One region of the Thermotoga petrophila RKU-1 genome, then DNA from elsewhere that is predicted to be linked to it. Evidence: predicted binding sites of a transcription regulator. Region 1 holds the regulator's gene; the other holds the start of a gene.

Region 1 (15,224 bases):
CTCTCATGTCTACCTTTATCATTCGCTCGAAGAAGGGAATTATGAAATGTACTCCAGACCCGACTTCTCTTTTGAACTTCCCGAGCCTTTCCACAAGCCCCCGTTCGTACGGACGCACGATCCTTATAGAACTCGCAGCCAGTACGATCAGGAAGAAAACCAGAACAACAAGAGCTATCAACATAGAAACACCTCCCTCATACTCTTTTTACAACCACATGGGCACCTTCCACCTTCATTATCTTCACGTGTTCTCCTTTCTCTATGACCTCATCGTCGTCTTCCGCGTACGCCCTCCACACATCTCCATCGATCTTCACAAGGCCAGTTCCCTTTCTGTTGTCTATTGTCTCAATGACGAGAGCCACCTTTCCAGCGATCTCTTCAACATGGATCTTTCTCGGAGATTCCCAGTTCTGAACCAGCCTTCTCGTGAAAAAGACGAGTACTATAGATACAGCTGCAAAGACTATGATTTGAACATATACTCCAAGATAAAGTGACACCAGAGAAGCGGCAAGGGCGCCCACTCCAAACCAGAATATGAAGAATGTAGGTGTGAGAATTTCCGCAACCATAAGGATCACACCGAGAACAAGCCAGAACACCCAGGCTTCCATATTTTCGCCCCCTCACATTTCAAACACCTTTCTTGGATCCATGTAAAGGATCTCTACATCAGGCATTTCCTCCTTGTATTTTTTTATGACCGACTTGAGCTGTCTTATGTAACGGGTGGAAATGTGGTAGAGAATGACTTTTTTGACACCCGCTGCTTTCACAGACTCCATCACTTCGTCTATGGCAGCGTGGTTCTTGTACCTTCGGTCGCGTGCGTCCAGGAAAGTACACTCGTGGATGAGCAATTCCGTTCCACGAATCTCCTCAGGATCGAGCGCCAGCGAGTCCCCGCTGATAGTGAGAACCTTTTTGTGGTATTCTTCAGTGACGAAGTCTCTGCCTTTTTCTTTTACAAGACGTGAGATTTCTTTGCTGTCCAATCCTTGGAATTCTTTCTTCAATTTTCTTCTAACTTCGAATATGTGATAACCAAAGCTCACTTCGGAGGAAACGTGTTTCGTTCTGAACGGCTGAACATACCTTTTGAATCCCCCTGCGTCCCTCAGAAAAACCTTCTCACCTTCCTTCAAAGGGTGAACGTTGAAAGAGAATCTGAGATCGGGGTTTGCTCTCTTTATGAATTCGGTGTACTCCTCCACGGCTCTGTTTCCCCTTGGATAAAAAACGTCGAGTGGCTTTTCTCTGTCTCCCATACCGTTGTTCCTTATGTTCACAACTCCCCACAATCCCGCTATGTGATCCACGTGCCCATGAGTGAGAAAGACGTATTTGAAGGCGTACACCTTACTTCCAAGAATCGTGGAGACTCCTTCTCCCGCATCGAAAAGTATGCGCTCCGGCGAATAATAGATCCAGGTGGAAAACAGCGCCTTCGAAAACCCTATGATGTTCATTCTTCTCTCTCCACCTTGATCTTTATAGTGTCCTTCACACCCCCTGGCAGATTGACTTCCAGAGAGTACTCACCCAGTTCTTTTATGGGTTTGTCCAGTTTAAACCACCTTTTATCGAGCTTCAAACCGGTGGTTTTTGAGATCTCTTCTGCGAGTGTTGCGGCTGTGACAGCTCCGAATATCTTTCCGCCTTCACCCGCTTTGACCTTCACAACGTGAGTTCTTTTCTTCAATTCCTTGAGGATCTTTTCACTCTCTTCTCTTTCTCGCTCTTTTTTTCTTTTCTCTATTTCCTTTTCGTGTTTTATCGCCCTTTCAAGCCCCTCCGTGTATTCTTTTGCAAAACCACGGGGTATGAGGTAGTTCCTCGCGTACCCATCCGAAACTTCTTTGATCTCACCCTTTTTCCCGATCTTTGGAACGTCCCTGAGAAGTATCACCTTCAAAACAAATCACCTCCTGAAAATTTTTCCTTATCTATTCTATCATGCTTGATTGATATAATCTTGAAAAGAGGAGGTGTGAAGTGTGAAGAAAGCGATAGTTCTGTGTGCTGGAAAAGGGACAAGACTCAGACCGCTCACGTTCACAACCGCCAAACACCTTATTCCTATTGCTAACAAGCCTATTCTCTTCTACAGTCTGGAAAATATCGCACAAGCTGGTATCGAAGAAGTGGGGATCGTGGTGAGCCCTCACAACGCCGAAGAGTTTAAAAGCATAGTTGGTACAGGCGAAAACTTCGGCCTCAGGATCTCTTACATCATTCAGGAAGAACCTAAGGGCCTTGCACGCGCCGTCTGGGTTTCACGAGAATTTCTCGGAGACGAGGATTTCATGATGTATCTGGGAGACAACCTCATTCTCGAAGATCTGGGAAAATTCGTGAAAGATTTTGAAAATTCGGACTATGCCGCTTCAATTCTGCTATCACCAGTCAAGGATCCAACCCGTTTCGGTGTAGCCGTGATGGAAGGTGACAGAGTGATAAAGGTTGTGGAAAAACCCAAAACACCTCCCAGCAACCTCGCCATAGTGGGTCTCTATCTTTTCAAAAGTAAGATCTTCGAAGGGATAAAGAACATAAGACCTTCTTGGAGAGGAGAACTCGAGATAACGGACGCCATCGAATACCTTATTGAGAAGGGTGAAAAGGTTCGGGGTTACATCGTTTACGGTTGGTGGAAAGACACTGGAAAGCCTGAAGATCTGCTAGAAGCCAACAGGAAGATCCTGATGGAGACAACCGAAGAATTTCTCGGGGAAATGGATGACAAGTCCTCCATACAAGGGCCTGTGAGAATAGGAAAAGCGTCGAAAATCGTCAATTCTGTGATCAGAGGTCCTGTAGTTATAGGAGAGAATTGTTTCATAAAGAACTCCTACGTGGGGCCTTACTCTTCGATAGGAAACAGCGTGATACTTGAAGACTGTGAAGTGGAAAACAGCATTGTGATGGATGAATGTTCCATAACGGGTGTGGAAAAAAGGATAGACTCTTCCATACTGGGAAAGGGAGTTTCTGTGAGGGGATCACAGAAGAGACCCGCGAGTTTGAATCTCATCCTGGGAGACATGAGTCGGGTGGAACTTTAAAAAAGAGGGGCTTTGAGCCCCTCTTATTGTTTCGTCCATTTCACGATGATAGGTGAGACAATGTAAAACGAGGAGTACGTCCCCACAATCGTCCCCACCGTCATTCCGAAAGCGAAAGGTTTGACGGCGTTTCCAGCGAACAGAAGAAGGACAAAAACGACGAAGAACGTGGTGAGAGAGGTGTTTATCGTTCTGGCGAGCACCTGATTTATACTCATGTTCACGATGTTCTCCATGTTCCTCCCGCGATATCTTCTCATGTTCTCCCTGATCCTGTCTGAAAGAACGATCGTGTCGTTGAGAGAGTAACCAAGCAGTGTGAGAAACGCTGCCACCGCCGCGACGTTTATCTCGTAGCCGAACAGCGAGAAGAATCCCATGGTGATGAGCACATCGTGTATCAGAGCCACAACGGCGGCGATTCCGAAGATGAACCTGAACCTGATGGTTATGTAGATGAGGAGCACGACAAGAGCCACCAGAATCGCTGTCCACGTTCCCCTTCTGATTTCCTCGGCCGCCGTTCCACTGATCTCATTGAAGGACACCACCTTACCAGAAAGGAGTTTTTCCATCTCTTCTTGAATCTTCTGCTTTTCATCTGGTTCGTAAGTTTTCGGAACGATGATGGAGTACTTCTGAACGTTTGAAGGATCACCCGCGGAACGAATCTCAACTATTCTCGCCTTTGCAAATTCCTCAGAGATTTGAGAGATGGCTGTCCTTATGTCATCTTCAGTGACCTGCTTGTTTTCAAATCTCACTATGATTTCAGAGCCACCGGTGAACTCCACACCGAAGTTGAATCCTCTCGTGAATATGGAAACGATGGATACCGCTATCAGTATCAGCGAGATCGTGATGAAGATTTTCGACTTTCCCATGAAATCAATTTCTTTTCTCATTGTCCGGTCCCTCCCTGTGCCTCACCGGCTCTGAAGGGTTTTATGAAGCGCGCAAGTGCATCGAGAAGCAGACGGCTGAACACCAGATTCACAAAGATACTGCCAAGTACACCGATGATCAGAGTGATGGCAAAGCCTTTGATGGTTCCGGTGCCAAAATAGTAGAGGATGAGACCTGTGAGTATCGTCGTGATGTTCGCATCAAGTATCGTTGAAAGCGATCTATCAAAACCAGCCGCTATGGAAGTTTTAACAGGTTTACCCAACCTCATCTCTTCTTTTATCCTTTCGTATATGATCACGTTTCCATCGACGGTCGTTCCTATAGTGAGGATGATACCAGCTATTCCAGGGAGGGTGAGGATGAATTTGCCGGCCGCCATCACACCAAGAAGCAGTACGGTGTTGTAAATGAGCGCAAGATCGGCGACTATTCCCATCGTTCTGTAATAGATGATCATGTAAGCGAGAACGAGTATGAGTCCGATTATTCCCGCTTTCAGGGAGGCATCGATCACATCACGTCCAAGGAGTGGTGCAACCCATCCCGAAGAGGTTTTTACGAGCCTTGCGGGAAGTGCACCGCTTCTCAGAATGGCAGCGAGTTGTTTCGCTTCTTCCAGTGAGAAGTTACCTGTTATCTCTGCCTTCCCATCAGTTATGATTGCAACTACCTGACCAGCGAACTGAACAACGTTATCGAGCACTATGGCGAGTCTCTTCTTTGGATCGTAGGTCCCTTCGGGAACGTACAGCGCCTGTGTGATCCTCTTGAACACATCAACATACTCTTTTGAAAGCTCAAAAGAGACCTTGTAGCCGTATCTTCCAGTTCTTGTCTCCACTTCCGGTCTTGCATACACGATTCTTGGAGCTTCAAGAACCAGGTCTTTCCTACCCATTATCTCTTTTTTCACGAGGTACCACTTTCCGTCTCTTCCTTTGAGCCATACCGCGTTCTCTCTTCTGGCTTCAAGGGAAAGTTCAGGTACTTTGCTGGGATCTTCACCGAGGTACTCATCGAGAACCTGAGCAAAATAAAGGACACCCGTCGATCCGATCAACTTTTCTGCCTGGACCGTGTCGGTCGCTCCGGGTATTTCCACCACTATGTAGTATTTGTTATCCCGGAGTACTTTATTCACAGCTGCTTCTGTGTAACCAGCCGCATCGAGCCTGTTTCTCAACACAGTCCACACGTCATCCACAACATCGGAAGGATTTTCCGTTTCCTGAAGAACTTCAACCATGTATTCGATCCTTGCACCACCTTTTATATCCAAACCAAGACGAATATTGGATATCCATCCTCCTTTACTGGGCCAAAAGATGGCGAGCAGAGCGCCAGCCAGTACCAGTAGAACCACTACGAGTCTTACTCTGTCTCCCCTCATTCATCATCCCTCCTGATCTTCCTGTGACCTCTCCTTTATAACCGTGGAAATAGCTCTTTTTGTTATCTCGAGTTCCGTGGAATTTGCCGTTTTGATCTTGACGGTGTCTTTTTTGATATCGATGACTTTCCCGACAATTCCTCCGATTGTGACGACCGTGTCTCCTCGTTTCATCTGACTTATCATCTGCTGGAACTGTTTTTCCCTTCTCCTCTGGGGAAGGATGATCATGAAGTAAAAAATAGCTATGAAGAATATCAGCATGAAGAGTAGACTTCCCCAGCCACCACCTGTTGTGGTTGTGGTGGTACCGTTCGAAGCACCTGGAGCTGCTGCGTAGATGATCTCAGGCATTCTCCTTTCCTCCCTTCTCAAATATCAATTGAAGCCGTCTGTAAACCAGTGGAACCAAAATGAATTGAAGAACGATACCGGGAATACCCGTGGTGAAACTCAACAAAATGGAGGTTAACGGCTGAAGCTTGATACCAATGAGAGCCCCAAGAACGTAGTAAGAAACCGAGTAAACGAGTCTTCCAAGAACCACAGCGATGAGGATTCTAACGAATATGTTTTTCTTCATAACCCCCATAACGAAACCGTACGTGAACACCTCAGGTATCATAAAGAGAAACATTGGAAATGGTGGCATTCCCATCGTTAAAAACGAAAGAATAGGAAGTACCGCACCTGTTACTCCTCCCACAAAGGCTCCAGAGGTCGCTCCAGCGAGCATAGCTACCAGGTGAAGAGGCAAGAACATTCTCCCAAGGTTCACCAGGTGAAAAAGATAGGCAAGAGCTACACCAACAGCGAGCCACATGGCAGTGTAGGTCAGCTTCCGCATCTGCATATCACCCCTCTTTTTCGAACTTCGAATTGATTATATCATCTATTATGTTCCTGGCGTTTTTCACATCCTGGTCAATAGCAGCCTTCAGCTCTTCGATTGAATCAAATTTCTTCTCTTCCCTCATGAATTTCAACACTTCCAGTTTCAGCTTCTTTCCGTAAAGATCGCCTTCGAAATCCAGGATGTACACCTCGTACTTCACGTTTCTCGCATCACCCACGGTGGGCCTGAAACCCACGTTCATGACACCAAATTTTTTCTTTCCATCTGGAAAATGAACTCTCACCAGATAAACTCCTCTTTTCAAATCTACAAGTTTTTCATTTCCTCTATCGATGTTAGCGGTTGGAAATCCCAACTTTCTTCCAAACTCCCTGTCTCTGTGGACGATTCCTTCGATCTCGAAATATCTGCCAAGATACACAGGTATTTCCTCTGCTCTTCCCTTCTGAACGAGATCTCTGATCAGAGAACTGCTCACTCTTATTCCCTGAACAACGATATCTTCAATTTCATAGACTTCCACACCTTTCTTTCTGAGAAAAGACGTGTCTCCACTCGCGTTCTTGCCAAATCTGAAATCCCTTCCAACAACAACAGCCGATACTCCAGATAGATACCTTTCGACGAACCCTTCTGGGGTGAGATCTTTTATTCTGAAAAAATCCAGAACAACGGTTCTGGCGTAGCGAGAGAGCATCTCCACCCTGCTTTCTACCGTCATGAGAAGACCGGGAAAATTCGGCGAGAAATATTCGGGAGGATAGGATATGGTGTAGATCAGGCTATCGTCCTTCCTGAAAAATGCTATTTCCTTCATGGTCCTCAAGACCTTCTGATGCCCGATGTGAACTCCATCGAAAACTCCGATGCTGACAACCATTCCTTTCACCTCGTGTTAAAGACCTTTCTGAGAGTCAAAACTCGCTCGTTTCTTTCGTGCTTTCTCAAGGTTTCCAGAAAAGAAGAATTTCTTTCCGCTTCAGCCAGAGCAAGTAACCGTCCTTCTTCGTTGAATACTCTGACAACTTCCCCCTTTTTGAAACCGTCCCATTCTTTGAGCATCTCAAGGTGTATTTGAGAACCGTTGAGAATCGTTTTCGTTGATTCCTGATGAACGACAACACGCGGCAGCCACTCAAGGCATTTTTCGAGTGGTATGATCCTGTTTTCAATCTCTTCAGGAGCGGCTTCGAATACGTTCAAACTTTCCTCAATTGTATAAGATCCCACGCTCTCTCGTACGAGCTCAACGGCGGTGGCACCACAGCCGAGCTTGTAACCTATATCCATACAGAGAGATCTTATGTAGGTGCCGGGAGACACTTCCGCTCTGAAAGAGACGTCTCTCCCCTCAACATTCACATCCCATATCTTGAAGATCTTCACTCGCTTTGGAGGAAGATTTATGATCTTTCCCTCTCTCGCCAGTTTGTAGAGACGTTCGCCTTTGTGTTTCTTGGCAGAATAAGCGGGCGGAACCTGGTCGTATTCTCCCACAAAGGAAAAGATTGCTTCTCTTATTTCTTCTTCGGTGGCATTGCATTCTCGTTCCTCAACAACTTCGCCTGTTATATCGAAGGTCTCAGTTATCAAACCGAGCCTCATCTTCACCCAGTACACCTTTTTCAAATCTTTGTAGAACTCAAGAATTCTCGTACCTTGGTTGACACCGATTATGAGAACACCACAGGCGAACGGATCGAGAGTTCCACCGTGTCCGACTTTCCTCGTCTTCAATTTTTTTCTCACTTCGTCCACAACATCGTGCGATGTGGGTCCTTTAGGTTTGTAGGCTACAAGGATTCCGTGCTTCACTCTTCTTCCTTATCCTCCTCTTTCTTTTCTTTGTCCTTCAGAGGATCGTATCCAAGTTGAACCAGCAGCTGGTGAACTTTTACACTCGCTTCTATGCCTTTGTCCTCGTAAAAGCGGATTTCCGGAGCAACGTAGAGCCTCAGATTTTTGGAGATAAAGGTTCTGAAAAAACCCTTCGCCCTGTTCAATATTTCAACCGTTTCCTTTCGTTCTTCCGGTGTTCCGAGAAAACTGACATAGACGTCTGCGTACCTTTTGTCCTTTGATAACTCCACTCTGGAAAAAGTGACAAAATCTTTCTTCAAGCGGGGATCTCTCAGCTGTTGAAGTGCTTCCATCAAAAGTTTTTGAATCTCCGATTCGAGCATGGCCTTTCTATAGGCTGGATTCATTCTTTCCACCTCCTAATCTATCTGCAAGAATTCCTGAGCCTTGCTGTACTTCTCCTTAGATTTATCCAGTATTCGCAAAAAAGTTTTCGGTTTCATCTTCAATACATTCAAGGCGAAAGGTGAAAGTTCCGGATCTCCCCACGAAAGAGATGCTCCTCTCATCATGATATTCGCTATCACATCTCCAATGTGGACCATAGAAACTTGATTGACGAAGAGTTCGTTTGGGTTACCCTCGACGTTGTGGTGGTATTCAGCAGACAAAATAAGAAGATCTGGAAAGTTCCACTTCCTGAGCAACTTTGCGCCCACTTCGGAGTGCGGTGGAATCCCAAGCTCCTCTTCTATGTCTATGAGGTTCCTCTTCGTCTTTTGAGCGATTCTGACTTCCGCTTCGAGTATATCGGAGAACAGGAGATCATAAACCACTTTGCCCAGATCGTGGAGGAGTCCTGCTATGAAGATCTCCTCCTTGAGGGGATAGCCCATTGTTTCCGCGATCGTTTCCGAAGCGATAGCAGTCGCTATGAAATGTTCCCAGAGTTTTTCGCGATCGATGCCGGAAGAACCGTTTTTGAAAACCATATCGTAAGTGAAAACGCTGAGAGCGAGATTTCTCACCGTTTTGAAACCAAGGATCATCACCGCTTCACTCAACGTGGTTATCTTTCTTGGAACGCCATAATAGGCTGAGTTGGCCAGCTTCAACACCCTGGCGCTCAGACTTGCGTCCATCATGAGAGTGTTCGCTACTTCTGTCGAAGACGCATCCGGCTTCGAACAAACGGCGATTATCCTTTGAACAACAACATTCGGTGAGGGTAACTTGTCTATCTCTTCAATTATCCTGTCTATTATCTTCGCCGGCACGGTCTTTTGGGATCCATACAAAGAATCTGGATCCCTTCCCCACCTCACTTTCCACCCATATCTTGCCGCCGTGAAGTTCCACGATCTCTTTTGTTATGGTAAGGCCAAGTCCTGTTCCAGGCACTTCGTAGGTCAACGAAGAATCTACCCTGTAAAACTGTTCGAATATCCTATCCTTTGCGTGATCCGGTATTCCTATACCGTTGTCTTCCACGGTTATGAGAACACCGCCATCTTTCTCATCCAAGATCACCCTCACGTACTTGTCGGGTACATCTTTCTTTGAATACTTCACCCCGTTGTTGAGAAGATTCAAAAGTACCTGTCTGATTCTTGTTGGATCGACGTAAGCTTCCACAGGGCATGGAACATTACTCTCAAAGAGAACATTCACGTTGTGAGATGAAGCAAATTCCTTGATCGCGTTCACCGCACTTTCTATGAGACCACAGAGATCAATTTTTTCTCTGTTTATTTGAAGGGATTTTCTTTCAAGCCTAGAAAAGTCAAGTAACTCGTTCAGGAGATTTTCAAGGTGGCTGCTTTGATCCATTATCACTTCGAGGAATTCCTTGAGGGTACCGAGATCCAGTTCCTCCAGAGTGTTGTAAATTGTCTCCGCATAAGCTTTTATGGCTGTTAGAGGGGTTCTTAGCTCGTGCGAGATATTCGCTATGAATTCCGTTTTCATCCTGTCTATACGCTTCAGTCTTTCGAGTTCTTTCGATTCCGTTACGTTTTCAACGATCGTCAGCGCCTGGACTTCACTGCCGAGGACAAGAGGTATCGAGGTGATGGAAAAGAATTCTTCCCCTGATATCACTTCACCCACTCTTTGTGTTCGCAGAGATATTGCTTCTTCTGATAGAGAAATGGCCTTTTTCAAAACTTCATCTGGAAAATTCTCTTCTTTGAACTTTTCATTCTGGAATTTTATTTCTCCACTCGAGTAAACAAAGATCCCTTCTGGAAGACCATTGAGAATAACGTTCACGTAGTTGTAAGTTTCTTCTAATTCTCTGTACAGCTTTATATTTTCCAGAACGATCGCTGAAAGAAACGAAAGAACTTTGAAAATCTCCGTTTCTTCCATCGATGGCTGGTGGTTAAGGAGTACGATTAAACTCCCAAACATCCTGTCTTGTTTCACAACAGGAACTATTCCAACATAACCGTACCCATCTTCCACAAAGACAGGATTGGATTGTCTGATGGACCAGTCAATGAACTCTTCGAATCTTTTTATATCGACATCTCTTCCCCAGATTTTTCTCTTGTTTTCATCGACGAGGATCACTTCTTTAATATCAACCACTTTCTTTACAAGGTCCAAAAGACCCTGAAGAATATCGTTTTCTGTTTTCGCATTGGAAAACTCCATTATCATTATCGAAAGGAGTAAAAACAGACGATCGCTCTGTTTTTTTATCTTTTCTTGTGTTTCCTCCAAGGAAAAATCACCTCACGATTTCCGTCGCCGCTTTTCTCAGACGATTCATCACAGCAAACAGAATTCCCCGTTCTTCAAATCCCTCAACAATTATATACTCTTTACCCCTTTTTTCTGCTTCTCGCAGAACAGAAAAGATGTTTTGGGCGATACTGTAGGGATTTTTCAAAGATCCCACAACGATTATATCGTCATACAGCTCCTTTCTCTCATCAACACAGATGACCACATGGTTTGGATACTTTTTCAATACTTCTTCCATCTTCGTCAAATCTTCTACGAGTATCAAAGGCTTTGAAGGAGCGTAGTGTCGGTATTTCATTCCCGGTGCAAGCGGTCTGCCTTTAAAATTCCCTTTTCGTACGAAATCAGGTACTACGAGTTCCGGAAAGAGCTCCCTCAATCGCTCAACCTCCACTGGCCCTGGCCTCAGAAGAACGGGCTTTTCTTTTGTGAGGTCCACAATGGTGGACTCCAGGCCAAAGGGGGTATTCCCCGCGTCGATTATCAGCTTAACTTTACCCATGAAGTCTTCTATGACGTGTTGCACGTTGGTAGCGCTGGGTCTCCCCGATAGATTTGCGCTTGGAGCGGCTATAGGATTTCCAAAGAGTTCTATCAACTTCAGGGCCACCGGATGTGCCGGCATCCTCACAGCCACTGTTGAAAGACCAGCGGTCACCACGAGAGGTATCTTTTCAGATTTTTTTCGAAGAATAACTGTCAGCGGTCCCGGCCAGAACTTTTTCAAAAAGTCCAGATGAGCTTCATAACCCTCTGCGATTTCTTCCAGCTGATCGAAAGAATGTATATGAACAATGAGGGGATTGTCAGTGGGTCTTCCCTTCAACTCGAAGATCTTCCTGCAGGCTTCTTCGTTGTACGCGTCCGCTCCTATTCCGTAAACGGTTTCAGTGGGGAAAATGATAACTTCTCCGTTCCGGAGAAGCTCGACTGCTTCTTTCAAAACTTCTTCGTCGGGGAAGAGGGGATCCACCTTTAACACTTTAGTCACAGGTTTCTCCCTCCTGATATGATACAAAATAAAGGGGCTCTCTGGAGCCCCCTGTGGTGCCGAGGGCGGGACTTGAACCCGCACGGGGTCATCCCCCAGCTGATTTTGAGTCAGCCGCGTCTGCCATTCCGCCACCTCGGCCCTCCAATATATATAGTACCAGTTTCTTCTTTTTAAAGTCAAGATCAGAGAATTTCGCTTTCTTCTTGAATTCTTTTAAAATGTGTGCTAAACTTATTATTAGCACTCAAAAGAAGGGAGTGCTAAATCATGAGAAGGCTCAACAGGAAGAACAGTGATGCTTCGAAAAAATTGAATGATCGCCAGAGAAAGGTGCTTTACTGCATCGTGAGAGAGTACATAGAAAACAAAAAACCCGTGAGCTCACAGAGAGTTCTGGAAGTGAGCAACATAGAGTTCAGCAGTGCCACTATAAGAAACGATATGAAAAAACTGGAATATCTTGGATACATATACCAGCCCCACACATCAGCAGGTAGGATTCCAACTGACAAGGGGCTGAGGTTTTACTACGAGGAGATGTTGAAAATCTCAAAAGAGACATCAGAAGCAGATCTTGCTGTGGAGACTTTCAAATCGATGCCCCTAGCTGATCCAGAAAAAGTTCTCTTCCTCGCGGGAAATCTCTTAGCCCGATTGACGGAGGGTTACGTCCTCATAGAAAGACCAAACACCAGAGATTTGAAAATACTCAGGGTGATGCTCATTCCCGTTTCGGAGGATTACCTCATCTTTTCCATATTGACGGAGTTCGGTGTTTCCAGAGTTACTCCCATCAAAACTCAGGAACGACTGAATTGGGAAGAAATCGAAAGACAACTCAATTTCCTCCTCAGAGGCAAAACAATAGGAGAAGTATTGTTGGGTAGAATAGAAAGCCTGAAAGGGAGTGGATTCCTCAGACTGATAGAATCTCTAATAGGCGAGACCATCGAAAGATATCTGGATGCAGGTCTTGAAAACCTTCTAAAAGACGAGACACTCGCTCTGGAAGACATCAGAAACCTTCTTGAAGAGATCAAAGATCAGAAATTTCTTGAGAGCTTAGTTGGAGAAGGCATAAGCGTCATGATAGGAAGGGAAATTGGCAGAAAAAATCTGGAGAAATTCGCTGTTTTTTCAGGAAGATACTTCAAAGGAGAATCTCCTATCGGTAGTGTGTACTTCTTCACGTCGAAGGTTACAAGGTACGATAGAAATCACAAAATATTTGAGTACATTTTGAACCGTCTTTCGGAGTATTTCACTTCGACCTCCAGGAGGTGAAAAAGATGAGTGAAAAGGACAAAAAGGAACTCACACAGGAATGTGAAGAACTGAAAGAAAAATATAAAGAACTGGAAGAGTACGCAAAAAGACTGAAGGCCGAATACGAAAACTACCGCGAGGAAGTCGCCCGTGAAAAAAGAGAACTGATAAAGAACGCAAACGAATACCTCATATTGAAACTCATTCCCGTTCTTGATGATTTCGAAAGGGCATTGAATCAAGGGGAAAAGAGAGACGCCTTCTATGAAGGCGTGAAAATGATATACAAAAAACTCCTGAACGTCTTGGAAAAAGAAGGACTCACAAAGATCCACGTAGGAGAGAAATTCGATCCCTTTGAACACGAAGCAGTTGAAAGAGTGGAAACGGAAGATGTGGAAGAGTACACCGTCCTCGAGGTAGTAGAGAGTGGTTACAAATTCCACGGGAAAGTCCTGAAACCCGCAAAAGTGAAGGTTGCAGTGAAACCACGAAAGAAGGAAGCAGAGAAGGTTGAAAAACCTTCTGACGAGAAGGAGTGATGAATCATGAAACGTGAAAAAAAGGACTACTACGAAATTCTCGGTGTTCCCAGAGACGCCACACAGGAAGAAATAAAAAGGGCTTACAAAAGACTGGTGAAAGAGTGGCACCCGGATCGACATCCAGAAAACAGAAAAGAGGCCGAACAACGTTTTAAGGAAATTCAGGAGGCCTACGAAGTCCTCAGCGATCCACAAAAAAGGGCCATGTACGATCGTTTCGGGTACGTAGGAGAACAGCCCACGTATCAGGAAACAGAATCTGGTGGCTTCTTCGAGGATATATTCAAAGAGTTCGAAAATATTTTCAACAGGGACATTTTCGATGTTTTCTTTGGTGAGAGACCCGGTCAGGAAGAGAAAAGAGAATACGCCCGAAGAGGTGAAGATATACGGTACGAAATAGAAGTAACTCTCTCCGATCTGATCAATGGAGCAGAGATACCCGTGGAATACGAAAGGTACGAAACCTGTCCGAGATGTGGCGGAACAGGCGTGGAACCCAATGCCGGATACATAAACTGTCCAAGTTGTGGTGGAACGGGAAGGATCAGAGAAGAACGAAGATCGTTCTTTGGTTACTTCGTCAGTGAGAGAACCTGTGAGAGATGCGGTGGCACGGGGAAGATTCCACGGGAATACTGCCACGAGTGTGGTGGAAGTGGTAGAGTTCTCAGAAAGGTCAGGAGAACGGTGAAAATACCGCCAAATGTGGAAGATGGAACTCAGCTTAGAATCACTGGCGGTGGAAATGCTGGATATTACGGCGGACCTTACGGTGATCTGATAGTCATCGTCCGCGTGAAACCAGATCCTAGATTCAAAAAATCCGGTTCGGATCTCGTGTACGATGTTACAATAGACTACCTCCAGGCCATTTTGGGAACAACCGTTGAAGTTCCCCTTCCAGAAGGTGGTACGACAATGCTGAAGATTCCTCCGGGAACTCAGCCGGAAACCGTCTTCAGATTGAAGGGAAAAGGCCTTCCAAACAGGTATGGAAGACGCGGAGATCTCATCGTAAATGTACACGTTGAGATACCAAAGACTCTTTCCAGAGAGGAAAGAAAAGTCCTTGAAGACCTGGCGAAAAAACGCGGGGTCACGATCGGTTAACGTTTGGGATTGACGAGTGCTTCTCTTACAACAAGCTTAACGTTATCTGGAACCGTGACTTCGACGGTGAAAGGGCCTCTTCGGACACTCATCCATCCCAGTCCTGCCACCGCCAGTTCTTCTCCTTCTTTTAATGTGAAAATTTCTCTCTTCCACTTGAAGTTTTCAAATTCTGTTTTGGAACACGGAGGAATCAACAGATCTCCCAGTCTGTTTCTCATGAGCTCATCTGCTCTTTCCCTCTTCGTTTCATGGAAGGTTACTTCTTTAGAGGAGAAAAGCAGAAAGATCGGATTCTTTTCTGTTTCAAAATGGATATCGAATCGGCACAGTCCCCCCATGAAGATGGTTCTTCCATTATCCGGCTTGAAGGTTTTCCTGGAGAGCTCTTCTCTTGGTAAAACTCTTTTTTGACATTCAGAATCCAGAAGATCGAGAATTCTATCGTTTGTCATGATACCTGGGGTATCGTAGAGATACAGATTCGCTTCTCTTACCTTTCTTCTGAGAATACCCAGAGTTGTCCCCG
Region 2 (15,224 bases), 340 kb from region 1:
TCGTTCACGGCTTTGACTACACCTTCTTCCATGTAAAACCACGTGCTGAGGTTTTTCACTTCCAGAAGCGTTGCCAAACCGTTCACCTCCTATTTATCGAGAAAAACGAGTTCTCCAGTTGACGGATCGTACTCCGCCACACATTTTCCGTTTGAAAACACGTAGATCTCCCCGCAGTAGTAAGAATTCTCAAACAGAGACTGATTTCCTTCAAAGAAACTTTCGATCACAGCTTCCAAAAACACCTCTGCTGTAGCCATCTGTGATTCTGTGGCGGAAAGCTCTATCTTTTGAAAGAACGGTTCAACCAGTTCTTTCACCTTCTCTTTCACTTTCTCCGGCCAGTCCAGGTGGAGAACTACTTCGTTTGGCGGTACGATAGCTCTGTCCTTTTCTATTATCAGAGCTCTCTCTCTGGTGTCGGTGAACTTGTATCTGTAACGTTTTTCCCGAAGAATTTCCTCAACCATTTTTTTGATCTCTGGATCTTCAACGTGTATTCTCTTCACTTCCCACTTCACTCTAAAAAACAGAATGACGATGGCGATCAACAAAATTACCAGCCAGTACCTTCTCACCTCAGCTCACCCGGGAAGTGACAGGCGACGAAGTGTCCCTCTTCAACCTCTCGAAAAGCCGGTTCTTCCTTGGAGCAAATCTCTTTCGCTATGGGACATCTTGTGTGGAATCTACAGCCAGACGGCGGATTTATAGGGCTCGGAACATCTCCTTTGAGAATGATTCTTTCCCTCTTCTTTGTTGGATCAGGTACCGGTATCGCAGACATGAGAGCTACAGTGTAAGGGTGGAGCGGTTTTTCGAACAAGTCTTTTTTAGGAGCAAGTTCCACCATCTTTCCAAGATACATCACACCTATTCTATCGCTTATGTGCTTTACAACAGCCAGATCGTGCGAAATGAAAATGTACGTGAGTTTGTGTTCCCTCTGAAGATCTTCCATGAGGTTTATGATCTGACTTCTTATCGAGACGTCCAGAGCAGCGACGGCCTCGTCCGCCACGACGAGTTTGGGTTCCAAAGCCAGGGCACGTGCGATTCCGATTCTCTGGCGCTGACCACCGGAGAATTCATGTGGAAACCTGTACACGTAAGCCGAAGGAATACCCACATCCTCCAAGATTTCTTTGATTCGTTTCTCTACTTCTTCCCCCCTTGCGATCCTGTGTGTGACGATGCCTTCACCCACTATGCTCTTCACTCTCAACCTCGGGTTCAGGGAACTGTATGGATCCTGGAACACTATCTGCATCTCTCTTCGAAATTTTTTCCTTTTCTCCGGTAGATCATCGAGAAGAATGGACATGAACTTCTTTGGAGAACCCTTTGCCTCCTCAAAGAAAATACGGGCGTACTCTCTGTCGACACCTTCCAGTTTTTCCACATCTGACTCCTTCATGTTGACGAACCTGCTCAGATAGGTGCGCTTTATGTATTTTTTTGCCTTGGAACGCGGCATGAAGTAGTAGGTCGTGTTTTCGTTGTCCACGATGATGCGTCCCGATGTTGGCTCGTACAGTCTGAGCAGGGTCATTCCAATCGTGGTTTTTCCACAACCCGACTCTCCAACGAGGCCGAAGGTTTCTCCCTCGTTTATGCTGAAGCTGACACCATCGACGGCCTTCACCCATCCAACAATTCTCTTAAAAACACCAGCCCTTATGGGAAAATGTTTCACCAGATTTTCAACTCTAAGGATTTCCCTGCTCACGTTTCACACCTCGCTTTTTGCATGTCTCATTTCATCGAGTTTTTGCCAGAAGAAACACCTCACCTTGTGATTGCCATCCAGGTCTTCCAGTTCAGGTTCTTCAACGTCGCATTTTCCTTTTTCGAAGAATTCACATCTGGGATGGAATTTACATCCCGGAGGGAAGTTGAGCGGGTCGGGTACGTTTCCCGGAATGCTCTTCAGTCTCTCCTGTTCTACGTCTATTCTGGGAATGGATTCGAGAAGAGCATAGGTGTAGGGGTGCTTGGGTTCGGTGAAGATGGTTTTCACGTCTCCGTACTCGACCACCTTTCCCGCGTACATGACAGCAACTTTATCGGACATTTCCGCAACGACGCCCATATCGTGGGTGATCAGAATGATTGCCATTCCGTATTCTTTCTGGAGTTCCTTCATGAGCTCCAGGATCTGAGCCTGTATGGTCACGTCGAGAGCGGTGGTGGGTTCGTCCGCTATGAGAAGACTCGGTCTGCAGGAGAGTGCCATGGCTATCATAGCCCTCTGTCTCATCCCACCGGAGAGCTGGTGGGGGTACTCATCCACTCTCTTTTCAGGTTCGGGAATTCCCACTTTTCTGAGAAGATCTATAGCCATTTTTCTCGCTTCTTTTTCAGAGACGTTCTGGTGAAGAATTATTGCCTCCATTATCTGATCCCCTATCGTGAAAACAGGGTTCAAAGCCACCATGGGTTCTTGAAATATCATGGCGATCTCTTTTCCTCTGATCTTCCTCATTTCGCTCTCTGAAAGTTCGAGAAGATTCCTTCCTTTGAAGATGATCTTTCCATCAACTATCTTTCCGTTCTGATCCAGGAGTCTCATTATTGAGAGCGATGTCACACTTTTTCCACTTCCGGATTCCCCAACGATGCCCAGGGTTTCTCCCTCTCTGACCTCAAAAGAAACACCATCGACCGCCTTCACCACACCGTCTTCTGTATAGAAATAGGTTTTCAGATTTTCCACCCTAAGCAGAGGCTCTGTCAATTCGATCCCTCCTTAGAATTTTAGCCTTGGATCGAAAGCGTCTCTGAGCGCATCGCCCAGCAGATTCCATCCCAGAACGAAGAGAACCATAGCGGTACCGGGATAAACGAGGGCGTACCAGTGCTTTCCTATCTCCATCATCCAGTCTCTCGAGTAACTGAGGATGGATCCCCAGTCGGCGTATCCCTGGGGGGCACCGAGTCCCAAGAAACTGAGCACAGCGGCCGTTATCACGAGAGATCCCATGTTCATGGAAGCCCATATCAGGACGGGGAAAATGGTATTCGGAAGAACGTGTTTCAGTATGATGAGAAAATCGGGCACACCTATTGCTTTCGCTGCCAGAACGAATTGTTCTTCCCTCACCTGAAGAATGTTTCCTCTGATGAGCCTTGCCGCTCCCATCCATCCAAACACGATCATCGCTATCATAACCTTGTCGAGACCTGTCCCGAGAACGGTTGTCAGCACAACAGCCGCTATGAGGAAAGGAATAGAGAGAAAGATATCGGTGATCCTCATGAGAACCTCATCTATCCATCCTCCAAAGTAACCTGAGATTGAACCTATGAACACTCCTATCAGGAGTCTTGCGAGTGTGACTATGAGACCTATCTTGAAAGCCGTTCTTGTGCCCCAGACGATTCCGTATAGAATATCACGGCCACCAATGACACCGAATGGATGATAATCAACACAGCGTATAGGTTCTCTGTTGGGATTCTTCGCCAGGGCATCCTCTTTCGTGGTAGGGGGTTGTGGGCTCTGATTCCAGCTCACCACGGGCATCAAGTAAGGATCGGGTAGCTTGGCTCTGGTGAGCGGGTGAATGGGAGGAGCTATAACAGGCGCGAGAATGGCTATCACCACAAAGAAGAGCACCAGAGAGAACCCTATGATGGCGGATGGATCTCTAAAAAATCTCTTCATTATTCTTTTGAATTCCTGGTTCACGTCGTTTCACCTCTCATCCAAGTCTTATTCTGGGGTCTATAAGGGCGTACAGAATATCTATTATGAGATTTCCAACAACAAGAATTGTTGAGAAAAACAACGCAGAAGCCATCACCGAAGCGTAATCGAGCTGCAGAGCTGCCTGCGCGGTGAAACTTCCCACACCCGTTCTGTTGAAGACCGTTTCCACGATCACGGTACCGGAGAAGAGACCGATGACCATACCACCGGCAACCGTGGTAACAGGAATCAAGGCGTTTCTTCTGGCGTGTTTGTTTATAACCACATCTTCGGGAAGACCCTTTGCCCTGGCGGTTCTCACGTATTCTTTGTTCAGGACTTCCAGCATGCTCGACCTGGTGATTCTCAGAAGATACGCCCACCAGAGCCACGAAAGAGTTATGATGGGACCTATGAGGTGCTTTAGCCCATCCCAGAAGATGTCCAGTCTGCCGTTCAAAAGTGCGTCTATTGTAACGAGCTTTGTGTAGCGATGAAACTCCGGAGATTTGATCACTTCTTCAGCCCACATACTCAGATTCCCAGGAGGAAGCCAGTTCAGTATGCTGTAGAAGATCATCAGAACGAGCAATCCAAAGACGAAATCAGGAAAAGACCAGCCAACCACGGCGAAGATTCTTATGAAATGATCGAGGAATTTTCCTCTGTGAACCGCAGCCTTCACACCGAGCCATATTCCAACAAATACAACAGGGAAGATGGCGTAAAGCGCAAGTTCAACGGTGTATGGGAGTCTTCTCAAAAGAGCATCTTTCACCGGTTCTTTCCCAACAAGGGACCACCCGAGATCACCTCTCAGAGTGTTTGAGAGCCATTTGACGTATCTCACAACGAAAAAGTCGTTCAAACCGTACTTTTCCTTCAGGGCATCCATTTGCTCAGTCGTTAATTTGTCCAGCATATTCGGGTTGACGTACGCTGCGAGCAATTTATCCGGCCCGAGGGACTGGATCATCGAGAAGACGATGAAAGTTACTCCTAAGAGAATCAGGGGCAAGAGCAGAAGTCTTCGTATGATGTATGCGGTCACCTGGTACACCTCCTGGTCGTAAATTGGGTATGTATCTTCATATGATTATACAACATACCCTGAACCTTCCGACATTTGGAAGAGTCTGAACAGTGGTATAATAAAGGTGGTATAATAAAGATGGATTGATAAACCAGGGGGCGAACGGGTTCGACGGGGATGGAGTCCCCTGGGAAGCGAGCCGAGGTCCCCACCTCCTCGTAAAAAAGGTGGGACAAAGAATAAGTGCCAACGAACCTGTTGCTGTTGCCGCTTAATAGATAAGCGGCCGTCCTCTCCGAAGTTGGCTGGGCTTCGGAAGAGGGCGTGAGAGATCCAGCCTACCGATTCGGGCTTCGCCTTCCGGCCTGAATCGGGAAATTTCAGGAAGGCTGTGGGAGAGGACACCCTGCCCGTGGGGGGTCCCCCCTGAAATCGAAAACACGGGCTGCGCTCGGAGAAGCCCAGGGGCCTCCATCTTCGGACGGGGGTTCGAATCCCCCCGCCTCCACCAGAAAAAGGGCGCTTCAAGCGCCTTTTTACTTTTCTTCAACCTCTTTGACTCATTGTTTACCCATTATTAACGATAATGTTGAGTTTGTGTTCGTTTTTCTTAATCAATATCCCTTGAAGAGGCTCGTAAAAAGTAGTATATTTATATTAGCAGTCGAACGATGAGAGTGCTAAAAATCTACGAAGGAGGGATGGATGATGAAAGTGATACCTCTCGGTGAAAGGCTTCTCATCAAGCCCATCAAAGAGGAAAAGAAGACTGAGGGAGGAATCGTTCTTCCAGATTCCGCAAAGGAGAAACCGATGAAGGCAGAGGTCGTAGCCGTGGGAAAGATCGATGACGAGGAAAAATTTGACATCAAAGTTGGAGACAAGGTTATTTACTCCAAATATGCGGGTACAGAAATAAAGATTGATGATGAGGATTACATCATCATCGATGTGAATGACATACTCGCGAAAATCGAAGAGTGAAGGAGGTGTGAGATATGCCGAAGATTCTGAAGTTCAATGAAGAAGCGAGAAGGGCACTCGAAAGAGGTGTGGACAAGGTTGCTAACGCGGTAAAGGTGACTCTCGGACCGAAGGGAAGGAACGTTGTTATCGAAAAATCGTGGGGTTCTCCAACAATAACCAACGACGGTGTTTCCATAGCCAAGGAGATTGAGCTCGAGGACAAATTCGAAAACCTCGGGGCTCAGCTCGTGAAAGAAGTTGCTTCCAAAACAAACGACGTTGCCGGTGATGGTACAACAACTGCTACGGTTCTCGCACAGGCTATGATCAAAGAAGGTCTCAAGAACGTTGCAGCGGGCGCCAATCCAATTCTCCTCAAGAGGGGTATAGACAAAGCCGTTGAGAAAGCCGTTGAAGAGATCAAGAAGGTCTCCAAGAAACTTTCCGGTAGGGAGGACATTGCCCACGTTGCCGCTATATCTGCGAACAGCGCCGAAATAGGAGAGCTCATCGCAGAAGCTATGGACAAGGTAGGAGAAGACGGGGTCATCACTGTGGAAGATTCCAAAACACTCGAAACCTACGTTGAATTCACCGAAGGTATGCAGTTTGACAGAGGTTACATCTCACCATACTTCGTCACGGATGCCGAGAAGATGGAGGTCGTTCTGAAGGAACCCTTCATACTCATCACTGACAGGAAACTCAGCGCTGTGAAACCTCTCATTCCGATCCTTGAAAAGGTCGCTCAGACCGGAAGACCACTTCTCGTTATAGCGGAAGACGTTGAAGGAGAAGTTCTGACAACACTTGTTCTCAACAAACTCAAGGGTACTCTCCAGTCCTGTGCCGTGAAGGCTCCTGGATTCGGTGAAAGAAGAAAAGCCATGCTTCAGGACATAGCAATTCTCACCGGAGGTCAGGTGGCAAGTGAAGAGCTCGGAATCAATCTCGAAGATCTCACCCTTGAAGATCTCGGAAGAGCCGATCTTGTGAGGGTCAAGAAAGATGAAACCATCATAATTGGAGGAAAAGGTGATCCAGAGGCTATCAAGAAGAGAATCGCTCAAATCAAAGCCCAGATAGAGGAAACCACATCTGAGTACGAAAAAGAAACTCTCCAGGAAAGGATGGCAAAACTCGCAGGAGGAGTAGCCGTCATAAAGGTTGGAGCGGCCACCGAAACAGAGCTCAAGGAAAAGAAACACAGAATTGAAGACGCACTGAGCGCTACAAGAGCAGCCGTTGAAGAAGGTATCGTTCCCGGTGGAGGAGTAACACTCCTGAGAGCAAGAAAGGCCGTTGAAAAGGTCATAGAAGAGCTCGAAGGCGACGAGAAGATAGGAGCACAGATCGTTTACAAGGCACTCTCAGCCCCCATTAAGCAGATTGCTGAAAACGCAGGATACGACGGAGCGGTGATCATAGAGAAGATACTCTCGAATGACGATCCAGCCTATGGATTCGACGCACTCAGGGGAGAATACTGCAACATGTTTGAAAGAGGAATCATTGACCCAGCAAAGGTTACAAGGAGCGCCCTGCAGAACGCCGCGTCCATCGCTGGAATGCTCCTGACAACGGAAGTGCTCATCGTTGAAAAACCCGAGGAGAAAAAAGAAACACCGAGTATTCCTGAAGAATTCTAAATGATAACAAGGGGGCCAAAGGCCCCCTTTACTTTTTTTACTTTCTGTGGTATGATGAAAATATCAATAGTTCCTTTCAGGTATGGAAATCTGTTGCGGAATAGATCCAAGAACTCGTTTGAGTTGATTCAATACTTCCTCAGAGGTCTTAAAAAAAGAAGGGGCGTTTGCCCCTTCTTTTGGTTTCATCAAACGCTGAACTTTTCTTCGAAAATTTTCGTTGTTTCCTCGTCTATATTGCATATGCGGATTTCTTCCAGAGCGGTATCCGGATGTTGATCGATGAAATCTTTTATTGCCTTTGAAAAGATTCCCACCGCTCTTTCTTTCGGAAATCCGAAGATTCCTGTGCTGATGGCAGGCATTGAGATGCTTTTCAATTTCAGTTCGTGAGCTCGAAGGAGTGCGTTGTAAACTGCTTTGTAGAGGAGTTCGTCCTCTCCATGACTGCCTCCTCTCCAAACGGGTCCCACAGCGTGAATCACGTATTTTGCCTTCAGCTTTCCAGCGCCGGTTACCACCGCTTCGCCTGTCGGAATTCTTCCACGCTCCTGAACGATCCTGTCGCTTTCCTCCTGAATAACGCTTCCACCCGCTCTCACGATCGCTCCCGCTACTCCTCCTCCGTGTTTCAGATATTCGTTCGCCGCGTTCACTATGGCGTCCGCTTCTTCTCTTGTGATGTCTCCCTTTACGATTCTGATCTTTTTCCCTTTGTATTCCAGTTCTTTTCTCACTTCGGCCATACTTTCACCCCCGTACTTCTCGGGCCAAAGACGTTTGAGCCTTTCAAAGAGTTCTTCCTCAAAACCTACTCTTTTTGGCTGGAAGATGACCTCACCTTTCAACTTTTCTGGAAGATAGTTCGTTTTCACAAAGCCGCCGAAATCATGAGGATAAAGATACCCTTCCCCGTATCCACGCTTTTTCATTTCTTCGGTGACGGGATTTCTCAAAAAAAGCGGTACGTCCTCCACAAGAAGTTCCTGGGCCTTTTTCATTGCAAGATAAACAGAATTGCTCTTGGGAGCGAGGGAAAGGTAGATGGCACACTCTACAAGGTTCATCAAGCATTCGGGAAGTCCCACGTGTTCGACAGCGATGGAGGTCGAAACGGCGATATGTAGAGCGTTTGGGTCGGCGAGTCCAACGTCTTCGCTGGCGAATATGATCATTCTTCGTGCTATGAATCGCGGGTCTTCTCCCATCTCTATCATCTTGACGAGGTAGTAAACGGCGGCGTTTGGATCGCTACCCCTCATACTCTTTATAAAGGCTGAAGCGAAATCGTAGTGTGATTCCTTCGTGTACCCGCTCACATTTCCCAGCAGAGTTTCCAGATCTTCAAGAGTTGCCCTCTTGTTTTTGAACGCCTGGTGGACGATCTCCAGGGTGTTCAAGAGTTTCCTGGCGTCTCCTTCGGAGTGCTTTACTATGGCCTTTTCTGCTGTCTCTTCCAGATCGAGTTTGAGAACCCTTGTCGCTTTCTTCAAGATCTTCATCAGATCCTCGTCAGAGAGTTTTTTGAAATAAAGAATCCTGCATCTCGAGAGAAGGGCGGGTACGATGGCAAAACTTGGGTTTTCAGTTGTTGTCGCAACCAGTACGATGTCTCCTCGTTCAACATGGGAAACCAAGACCATCTGCTGGTTTTTGTTCAGGCGGTGTATTTCATCGAGAAAAAGAAGCAGTTTTTTTCCGTATTTTCTCAGCTGTTCTCCTCTTTTGAGAACGTTCTTTATTTCAGAAACCCCGTGAACGGTGGAGCTCAGATAAACTACCTCGCCGTTGAAATACCTTTTCAGCAGTGAAAAAACCGAGGTCTTACCAGACCCCGGTGGTCCATAAAGGATGGAGGAGAACATGTTGCCTGTTTTTAAAGTTCGCCGGAGAATCCCTTTATCGCCGAATATATGATCCTGACCGACGAAATCCTCGAAATCTTTCGGCCTGAGCAGTTCATTCAAGGGTTTTTCTGAAATACTCAACGGTGAGCTTCAATCCCTCCTCAAGAGGAATTTTTGGTTCCCAGCCGAGCTTCTCTTTCGCCTTCGTGTAATCGAGAATGCTCTTTCTCACGTCGCCCTTACGCGGTGGTTTATAGACGGGCTCTTTATCGTAGCCAGTGATCTCTTTCAGCAGTTTGAAGAGCTGGTTCACGGTCGTGCCCCTTCCCGTTCCTATGTTGAAGACTTCGTTGTCGCCTTTCTCCATGGCGAGAAGATTCGCTCTGACTACGTCATCAACGTAAACGTAGTCTCTGACGTACTCTCCATCACCGAATATGTGAACTTCCTCTCCCCTGAGCATCCTTTCAGTGAAGATGGCCACCACGCCCGCTTCACCGTACGGATCCTGTCTTGGCCCGTAAACGTTGGCGTATCTGAGGACTGTGTACTTCAGCCCGTACTCTCTTGCGAAGAATTCCAGGTACATCTCGATGCTGTACTTCGCAATACCGTAAGGTGATATCGGATGAGGTGTCTCCGTCTCTGGTGTTGGAAAGACCTTCACATTCTCTCCGTATATAGCCCCACCGGTGGATGAAAAAATGAATTTTTTAACACCGTGCTTGATGGATTTTTCAAGAAGCACAAGAGATCCAATGATGTTCGTTTCCGCGTCTCTGACAGGTTCCCTAACGGAGATGGCGACACTAGCCTGAGCGGCGAGGTGAAAGACATACTCGGGTCTGTGCAGAGAGAAGATCCGCTCCATCATTTCTTCGTCCTCTATACTCTGTTCATAAAACAGCGCGTTTCTGTTGAGGTTTTCGACCTTTCCAGAGGATAGATTGTCCACCACAATGACGCCGTATCCGTTTTCTATCAGTTTGTCCACCACGTGGGATCCTATGAAGCCCGCTCCGCCTGTTACCAGAACGTTCATGGTTGAGCCTCCTCTTCTTCATCTTCTTCCATAATTCTGGCTTCTTCAGGGATTTCCTGAACGTTCACAAGTCTTCTGCTCTCTTCGAGGAATTCCTTCAGTTCCTGCACCTTGCTCTCATCGAAATTCACCATTATGTCGTAAAATCTCTTGAATCTTTCTCTCGTTTTTGTATCCAGGAAGTGTGAGAAATGACGCGCGAGTTTTTCCGCGGTGGGCGAAGGTATTCCCATCACGTAGAAGAAAAAGTTTCTGAGTCTGTTCTGAGAACCTCTCAACGATCTTGCTCTTCTTTTTCCCTTCTCGGTAAGGGTTATGTATCCGTACTTCTCGTATTCGACGTATCCAAGTTCCGCCAGCCTCTTCATGGCGTTTGTCACACTTGGAAGGCTCACACCCATCTTTCTCGCGATGGTGCTCACCCTCGCCGCGGGTTGTTTCTGAAGTATCTCCTGAATCACCGCAAGGTAATCTTCGAGCGCAGGTGTCAGGGTTTTCTTTCTTCCTCTTGGCATGCTATCGACCCTCCTTCTTTATGAAACTTTTTGCTTTCTCAATATCCTCAAGAACGATCTTTCTGAGTTCATTACTTCTATTTCTCAGAAGATAACTCGGATGGAATGTTGGAATGACCTTTTTTCCTGCGAGCCAGTCGATGGGATTTCCTCTGATTTTGGTTATGGATACCTTTTTCCCATCCATGAGGAAAGACAATGCCGTGGCTCCGAGAGCAACTATCACATCTGGGTTGATGATTTCGATCTGAGCGAGTAAAAAATGTCCACATGCCGCCTGTTCTTCAGGAGTGGGTGTTCTGTTGTTGGGAGGCCTGCATTTCACAACGTTGCATATGTAAACATCTTCTCTTCTGATACCTGATTCTCTGAGTAGCTCCGTCAGAAGCATTCCCGCTCTTCCGACGAAAGGTCTTCCCGTCTTGTCTTCTTCCTCTCCCGGTCCTTCTCCCACAAAAACGATCCTCGTATCCAGATTTCCTTCTCCTACGACAACGTTTGTCCTATTCAGATGAAGTGGGCAAGCCGTACACTTTTTCACTCTCTCTGACACTATCTCCATGAGTTCTTCCCTTGTATACAAGCCTTTCTCCCCCGGATTCTGGTAAAATATTTCTGGAAATTATCAGAACCTTACTTAATTTTATCATCCACTATAAATTTTTCCAAAAATCTTATTGGGGTGATGATTCGTGCCTTTTAGATTTAGACTTCAGAGAATATACGATGTTCGAAGAAAGGAAGAAGAAACTTTGAAAAACGATCTCTCAAAAATCAATGAAAAAGTGGAAAATACCCAGAGAATTATACAACAACTTTCCGCTGAAAAGAAGCGAATAGAAAGTAATTTTCTTCACAAAAAGGTTCTCAGAAAGGAAGATCTCCTGAATATGGAGATGCAGATGGTGTTTTTTGAAGAAGAGATCAAAAAAAAGCAAAGTGAACTTTCTGAACTGATGAAGGAACAGGAAAAAACGAGAAGTAAACTTTTTGAAAAAATGAAGGAGAGAAAGATTCTTGAAAAATTAAAAGAAAGAAAGATGCGAGAGTACTTTCGTGAGGAAAACCTCAAAGAAAGGAAGACCATGGATGAAATAGCGGAGAGGAAGTTCTGGTGGGAAAGTTAACTCTCCCTAAACCTGTACTGGAGTGCTTCCGCGAGGTGTCTCATTTCTACACCGCTTGAACCTTCCAGATCCGCTATCGTTCGTGAAAGTTTCAGAACTTTGTCGATCTTCCTACCTGACAGTCCATATTTCTCCACGTATCTTTTCAAGAGGTCCTCACTCTTCTCGTCCAGCTGGACAAACCTCCTCAGCATTCTGTGAGACATCTGTGAATTGCAGGAAATATGAGTATCCCTGAAACGTCTTTTCTGTATCTCCCTCGCCTTAATCACCCGCTCTCTGATTGAAGAGCTTTTCTCTCCTTCGGGTTTTTTCATCATTTCCTCGAAGGAGAGCTTCGGAACGTTGATCACCAGATCCATCCTGTCCAGAAGAGGACCTGAGATTTTCTTTCTGTACCTCATGATGTCTCTGGGAGAACAGACGCAAGGTTGTTTCGGATCTCCAAGATGCCCACAGGGACAGGGATTCATGGCACCGACCAGCATGAAGCGAGCGGGATATGTGACGGTGAACTTCGCTCTGGCAACCGTGACGATACCTTCCTCAAGAGGCTGTCTCAAGGCTTCCAACACATCCCTTTTGAACTCCGGCAGTTCATCGAGGAACAGAACACCGTTGTGTGCAAGAGAAATCTCACCGGGTCTTGGGTTGGTACCGCCACCGATGATGGAGACGGTCGACGCTGTGTGATGGGGAGATCTGAAGGGACGGAGTTTCACGATCCCGGGATAACCAGATGCGCTGTACACCTTACTCGTCTCGAGGATTTCCTCTTCGGACATGGGAGGAAAGATCGTGGGAATTCTCTTCGCTATCATGGTCTTTCCGGAACCGGGATTTCCTATCATGAGGATGTTGTGAAAACCTGCGACGGCTATCTCCACCGCTCTTTTCACCATCTCGTGGTCTCTAACGTCGGAAAAATCAATCTCGTATTCAACGTTCGTGTTTCCTATACCCGAATACTCGATCTGTTTCAGCGCTCTATCTCCCCTCAAAAACTCAACGCATTCTCTGAGAGATTCCACTGCGTATATATCCAGTCCTTTCACACACTTTGCTTCCTCTTCGTTTTCTTTTGGGATGAGCACCGTGCCACTGAACTTTTCTGAAAGTGAAAGAAGAACGGGAAGAACCCCGTTCACCCTCTTCACTTCTCCATTCAGCGAGAGTTCTCCTATAGCGAGGATGTTTTCGCTCACCTGAACTATTCCTGTTGAAGCGAGTATGCACAGTGCGATTGGCAGGTCGAGCATGGAACCTTCTTTTCTCACGTCTCCAGGAGCGAGGTTCACCACGTATTTACCGTGTGGAAGAGAAAATCCGCTGTTCAGAATAGCACTTTTCACCCTTTTTCTGCTCTCTTTCACAGCGGTGTCACCGAGACCGACCACGTCTATATCGTTGAAAACGCTCCTGTTGTCGAAATCCACTTCCACATCTATTTTCATTGCTTCTATTCCCTGTATCGTGGCGGAGGAGAGTTTGCTGTAGTTCACCTGGCAGCCTCCTTGGGATCGTACTCCCGCTTCATCTTTTCCAGTGTTTCCAGAAGCGTGCCGAAACCGTTTTTGATGTTCACCTTGACGAGTTCTTTCGAATAGCGTTTCTTCAGTTCAACAACACCTTCCTTGAGGGATCTTCCCACGTTTATTCTTATGGGAAAGCCTATGAGATCGGCGTCTTTGAATTTGAAACCAGGCGAGACTTCTCTGTCATCCAGAACAACCTCTTCTCCTTTTTCTGAGAGAACCTGGTAAATCTTTTCTCCCACCTGCTTCTGTTCAGCGTCGTTCATGTTCAGAATGTCCACCACAACGGTGTAAGGGGCGATCGAAAGGGGCCAGATCATACCGTTCTCATCGTGGAAATGCTCCACAACAGCCGCCATCGTTCTGGAAACTCCCCAGCCATAACAGCCCATGATGAAAGGCTTCATCTCACCGTTTTCATCCATAAAGTAGGCCTTCATGGCTTCGGAGTATTTTGTACCGAGTTTGAATATGTGACCAAGTTCTATGCCTTTTGTTGCCTTGAGAGGCTCACCACAGACGGGACAGGGATCGCCCTCCACCATCGTTCTCAGATCGTACCACTCGTCCACCTTGAAATCTCTGGGATGGTTTGCGTTTACGTAGTGCGTGTCCTCTTCCATACCCCCAACGACGAAGTTTTTCAGCCCCCTGACGCTGTGATCGGCCACTTTCTTCACATCCACACCGATGGGTCCAATGAATCCGACAGGAACACCGAAGTCCTTCAGAATTTCTTCTGGAGTTGCCATTCTCAGCGACTGATCTTTCAAATGTGCTTTGAGTTTCGCTTCATTGAGCTCCAGGTCTCCTCTTATGAGTACCATGACGTATCCTTCTCTTCCTTTGTAGAGAAGGGATTTCACGATCTTCGACGGGGAAACACCGAGAAACTTTGAGACTTCCTCGATCGTCTTCACCCCGGGTGTAGGGACCTTCTCGAGAGTTTTTTCTTTTTCCTGTTCCTGAGTGTATTCACCCCTGTATTCGGCTTTTTCATCGCTTGCCTGATAACCGCACTTTTCACAGAAAAGCACGTTCGTCTCTCCTATCTTCGCGGGGACGACGAACTCGTGGGAAGCGTTCCCTCCGATGGCACCCGTTTCTGCCTCTATGATCATGTACCTCACGCCGAGCCTTTCCATAATTCGGGAGTACGCTTTTTTGAACTCTTCGTACGTCTCGTCCAGAGATTCCCAACTCGCGTGAAAGCTGTAAGCATCCTTCATGATGAACTCTCTCGCCCTGAGAAGACCGAAACGTGGTCTGATTTCGTCTCTGTACTTGTTCGCTATCTGATACAGAGTGAGAGGAAGCTGTTTGTACGAACGGAGCTCGTTCTTCACAAGGTCCGTGACGATCTCCTCGTGCGTGGGACCGAGTGTGAAGTCTCTTTCGTGCCTGTCTTTGAGTTTCATCATTTCGGGACCGTAATCGTCCCACCTTCCTGACTGTTTCCAGAGTTCCGCAGGTTGAAGGATGGGCATCAGAATTTCCTGTGCCCCTATCCTGTTCATCTCTTCTCGGACTATGTTCTCTATTTTGAGAAGTACTCTTCTTCCTAATGGGAGGTAGGTGTATATACCGGCGGCTACTTTTCTGATGAAACCCCCTCGAAGAAGATACTCGTGGCTCACTGTCTCAACATCGGAAGGGGTTTCTTTGAGAGTAGGAGCGTAGAGGTCTTTCATCCGCAAGGCCGATCTCCTCCTCGATTTCGAGTTCTTTTGAAACTATTGTATCATAGATAGGAAAAGGAGGATGGGCCGTGCGATACAGAAAGCTCAGCGATTATCTGAAGGAAAGATACGGTGAAAGG

What was found. The regulator HrcA, encoded in region 1, represses chaperone genes, less so after heat shock. The targets are predictions, from matches to a motif close to ATTAGCACTCNNANNNTNNGAGTGCTAAT.
Region 2: the regulator HrcA is predicted to act here: its motif matches at 5,381-5,409, upstream of groES (co-chaperone GroES).

What each region holds. Positions count from the first base shown of each region.
Region 1 is NC_009486.1:56,842-72,065, forward strand. Features, by position in the region: gene TPET_RS00305 (SPFH domain-containing protein) at 1-184, opposite strand, end outside; gene TPET_RS00310 (NfeD family protein) at 198-620, opposite strand; gene rnz (ribonuclease Z) at 633-1,475, opposite strand; gene rplI (50S ribosomal protein L9) at 1,472-1,921, opposite strand; gene TPET_RS00325 (glucose-1-phosphate thymidylyltransferase) at 2,004-3,071, shown strand; gene secF (protein translocase subunit SecF) at 3,095-3,976, opposite strand; gene secD (protein translocase subunit SecD) at 3,973-5,370, opposite strand; gene yajC (preprotein translocase subunit YajC) at 5,374-5,724, opposite strand; gene TPET_RS00345 (ECF transporter S component) at 5,717-6,217, opposite strand; gene ribF (riboflavin biosynthesis protein RibF) at 6,225-7,106, opposite strand; gene truB (tRNA pseudouridine(55) synthase TruB) at 7,112-8,041, opposite strand; gene rbfA (30S ribosome-binding factor RbfA) at 8,038-8,433, opposite strand; gene TPET_RS00365 (HDOD domain-containing protein) at 8,446-9,303, opposite strand; gene TPET_RS00370 (sensor histidine kinase) at 9,272-10,753, opposite strand; gene TPET_RS00375 (L-threonylcarbamoyladenylate synthase) at 10,761-11,768, opposite strand; tRNA gene TPET_RS00380 (tRNA-Leu) at 11,823-11,909, opposite strand; gene hrcA (heat-inducible transcriptional repressor HrcA) at 12,039-13,055, shown strand; gene TPET_RS00390 (nucleotide exchange factor GrpE) at 13,061-13,579, shown strand; gene dnaJ (molecular chaperone DnaJ) at 13,586-14,695, shown strand; gene yqeH (ribosome biogenesis GTPase YqeH) at 14,692-15,224, opposite strand, start outside.
Region 2 is NC_009486.1:393,463-408,686, reverse strand. Features, by position in the region: gene TPET_RS02115 (ABC transporter ATP-binding protein) at 1-77, opposite strand, end outside; gene TPET_RS02110 (hypothetical protein) at 90-578, opposite strand; gene TPET_RS02105 (ABC transporter ATP-binding protein) at 575-1,729, opposite strand; gene TPET_RS02100 (ABC transporter ATP-binding protein) at 1,733-2,737, opposite strand; gene TPET_RS02095 (ABC transporter permease) at 2,750-3,691, opposite strand; gene TPET_RS02090 (ABC transporter permease) at 3,705-4,742, opposite strand; RNA gene ssrA (transfer-messenger RNA) at 4,879-5,235, shown strand; gene groES (co-chaperone GroES) at 5,433-5,708, shown strand; gene groL (chaperonin GroEL) at 5,723-7,339, shown strand; gene TPET_RS02075 (AAA family ATPase) at 7,528-9,327, opposite strand; gene TPET_RS02070 (SDR family oxidoreductase) at 9,299-10,228, opposite strand; gene TPET_RS02065 (metal-dependent transcriptional regulator) at 10,225-10,743, opposite strand; gene tmung (type-4 uracil-DNA glycosylase) at 10,745-11,326, opposite strand; gene fliJ (flagellar export protein FliJ) at 11,436-11,870, shown strand; gene TPET_RS02050 (YifB family Mg chelatase-like AAA ATPase) at 11,867-13,372, opposite strand; gene TPET_RS02045 (proline--tRNA ligase) at 13,369-15,102, opposite strand; gene mnmL (tRNA modification radical SAM protein MnmL/YtqA) at 15,174-15,224, shown strand, end outside.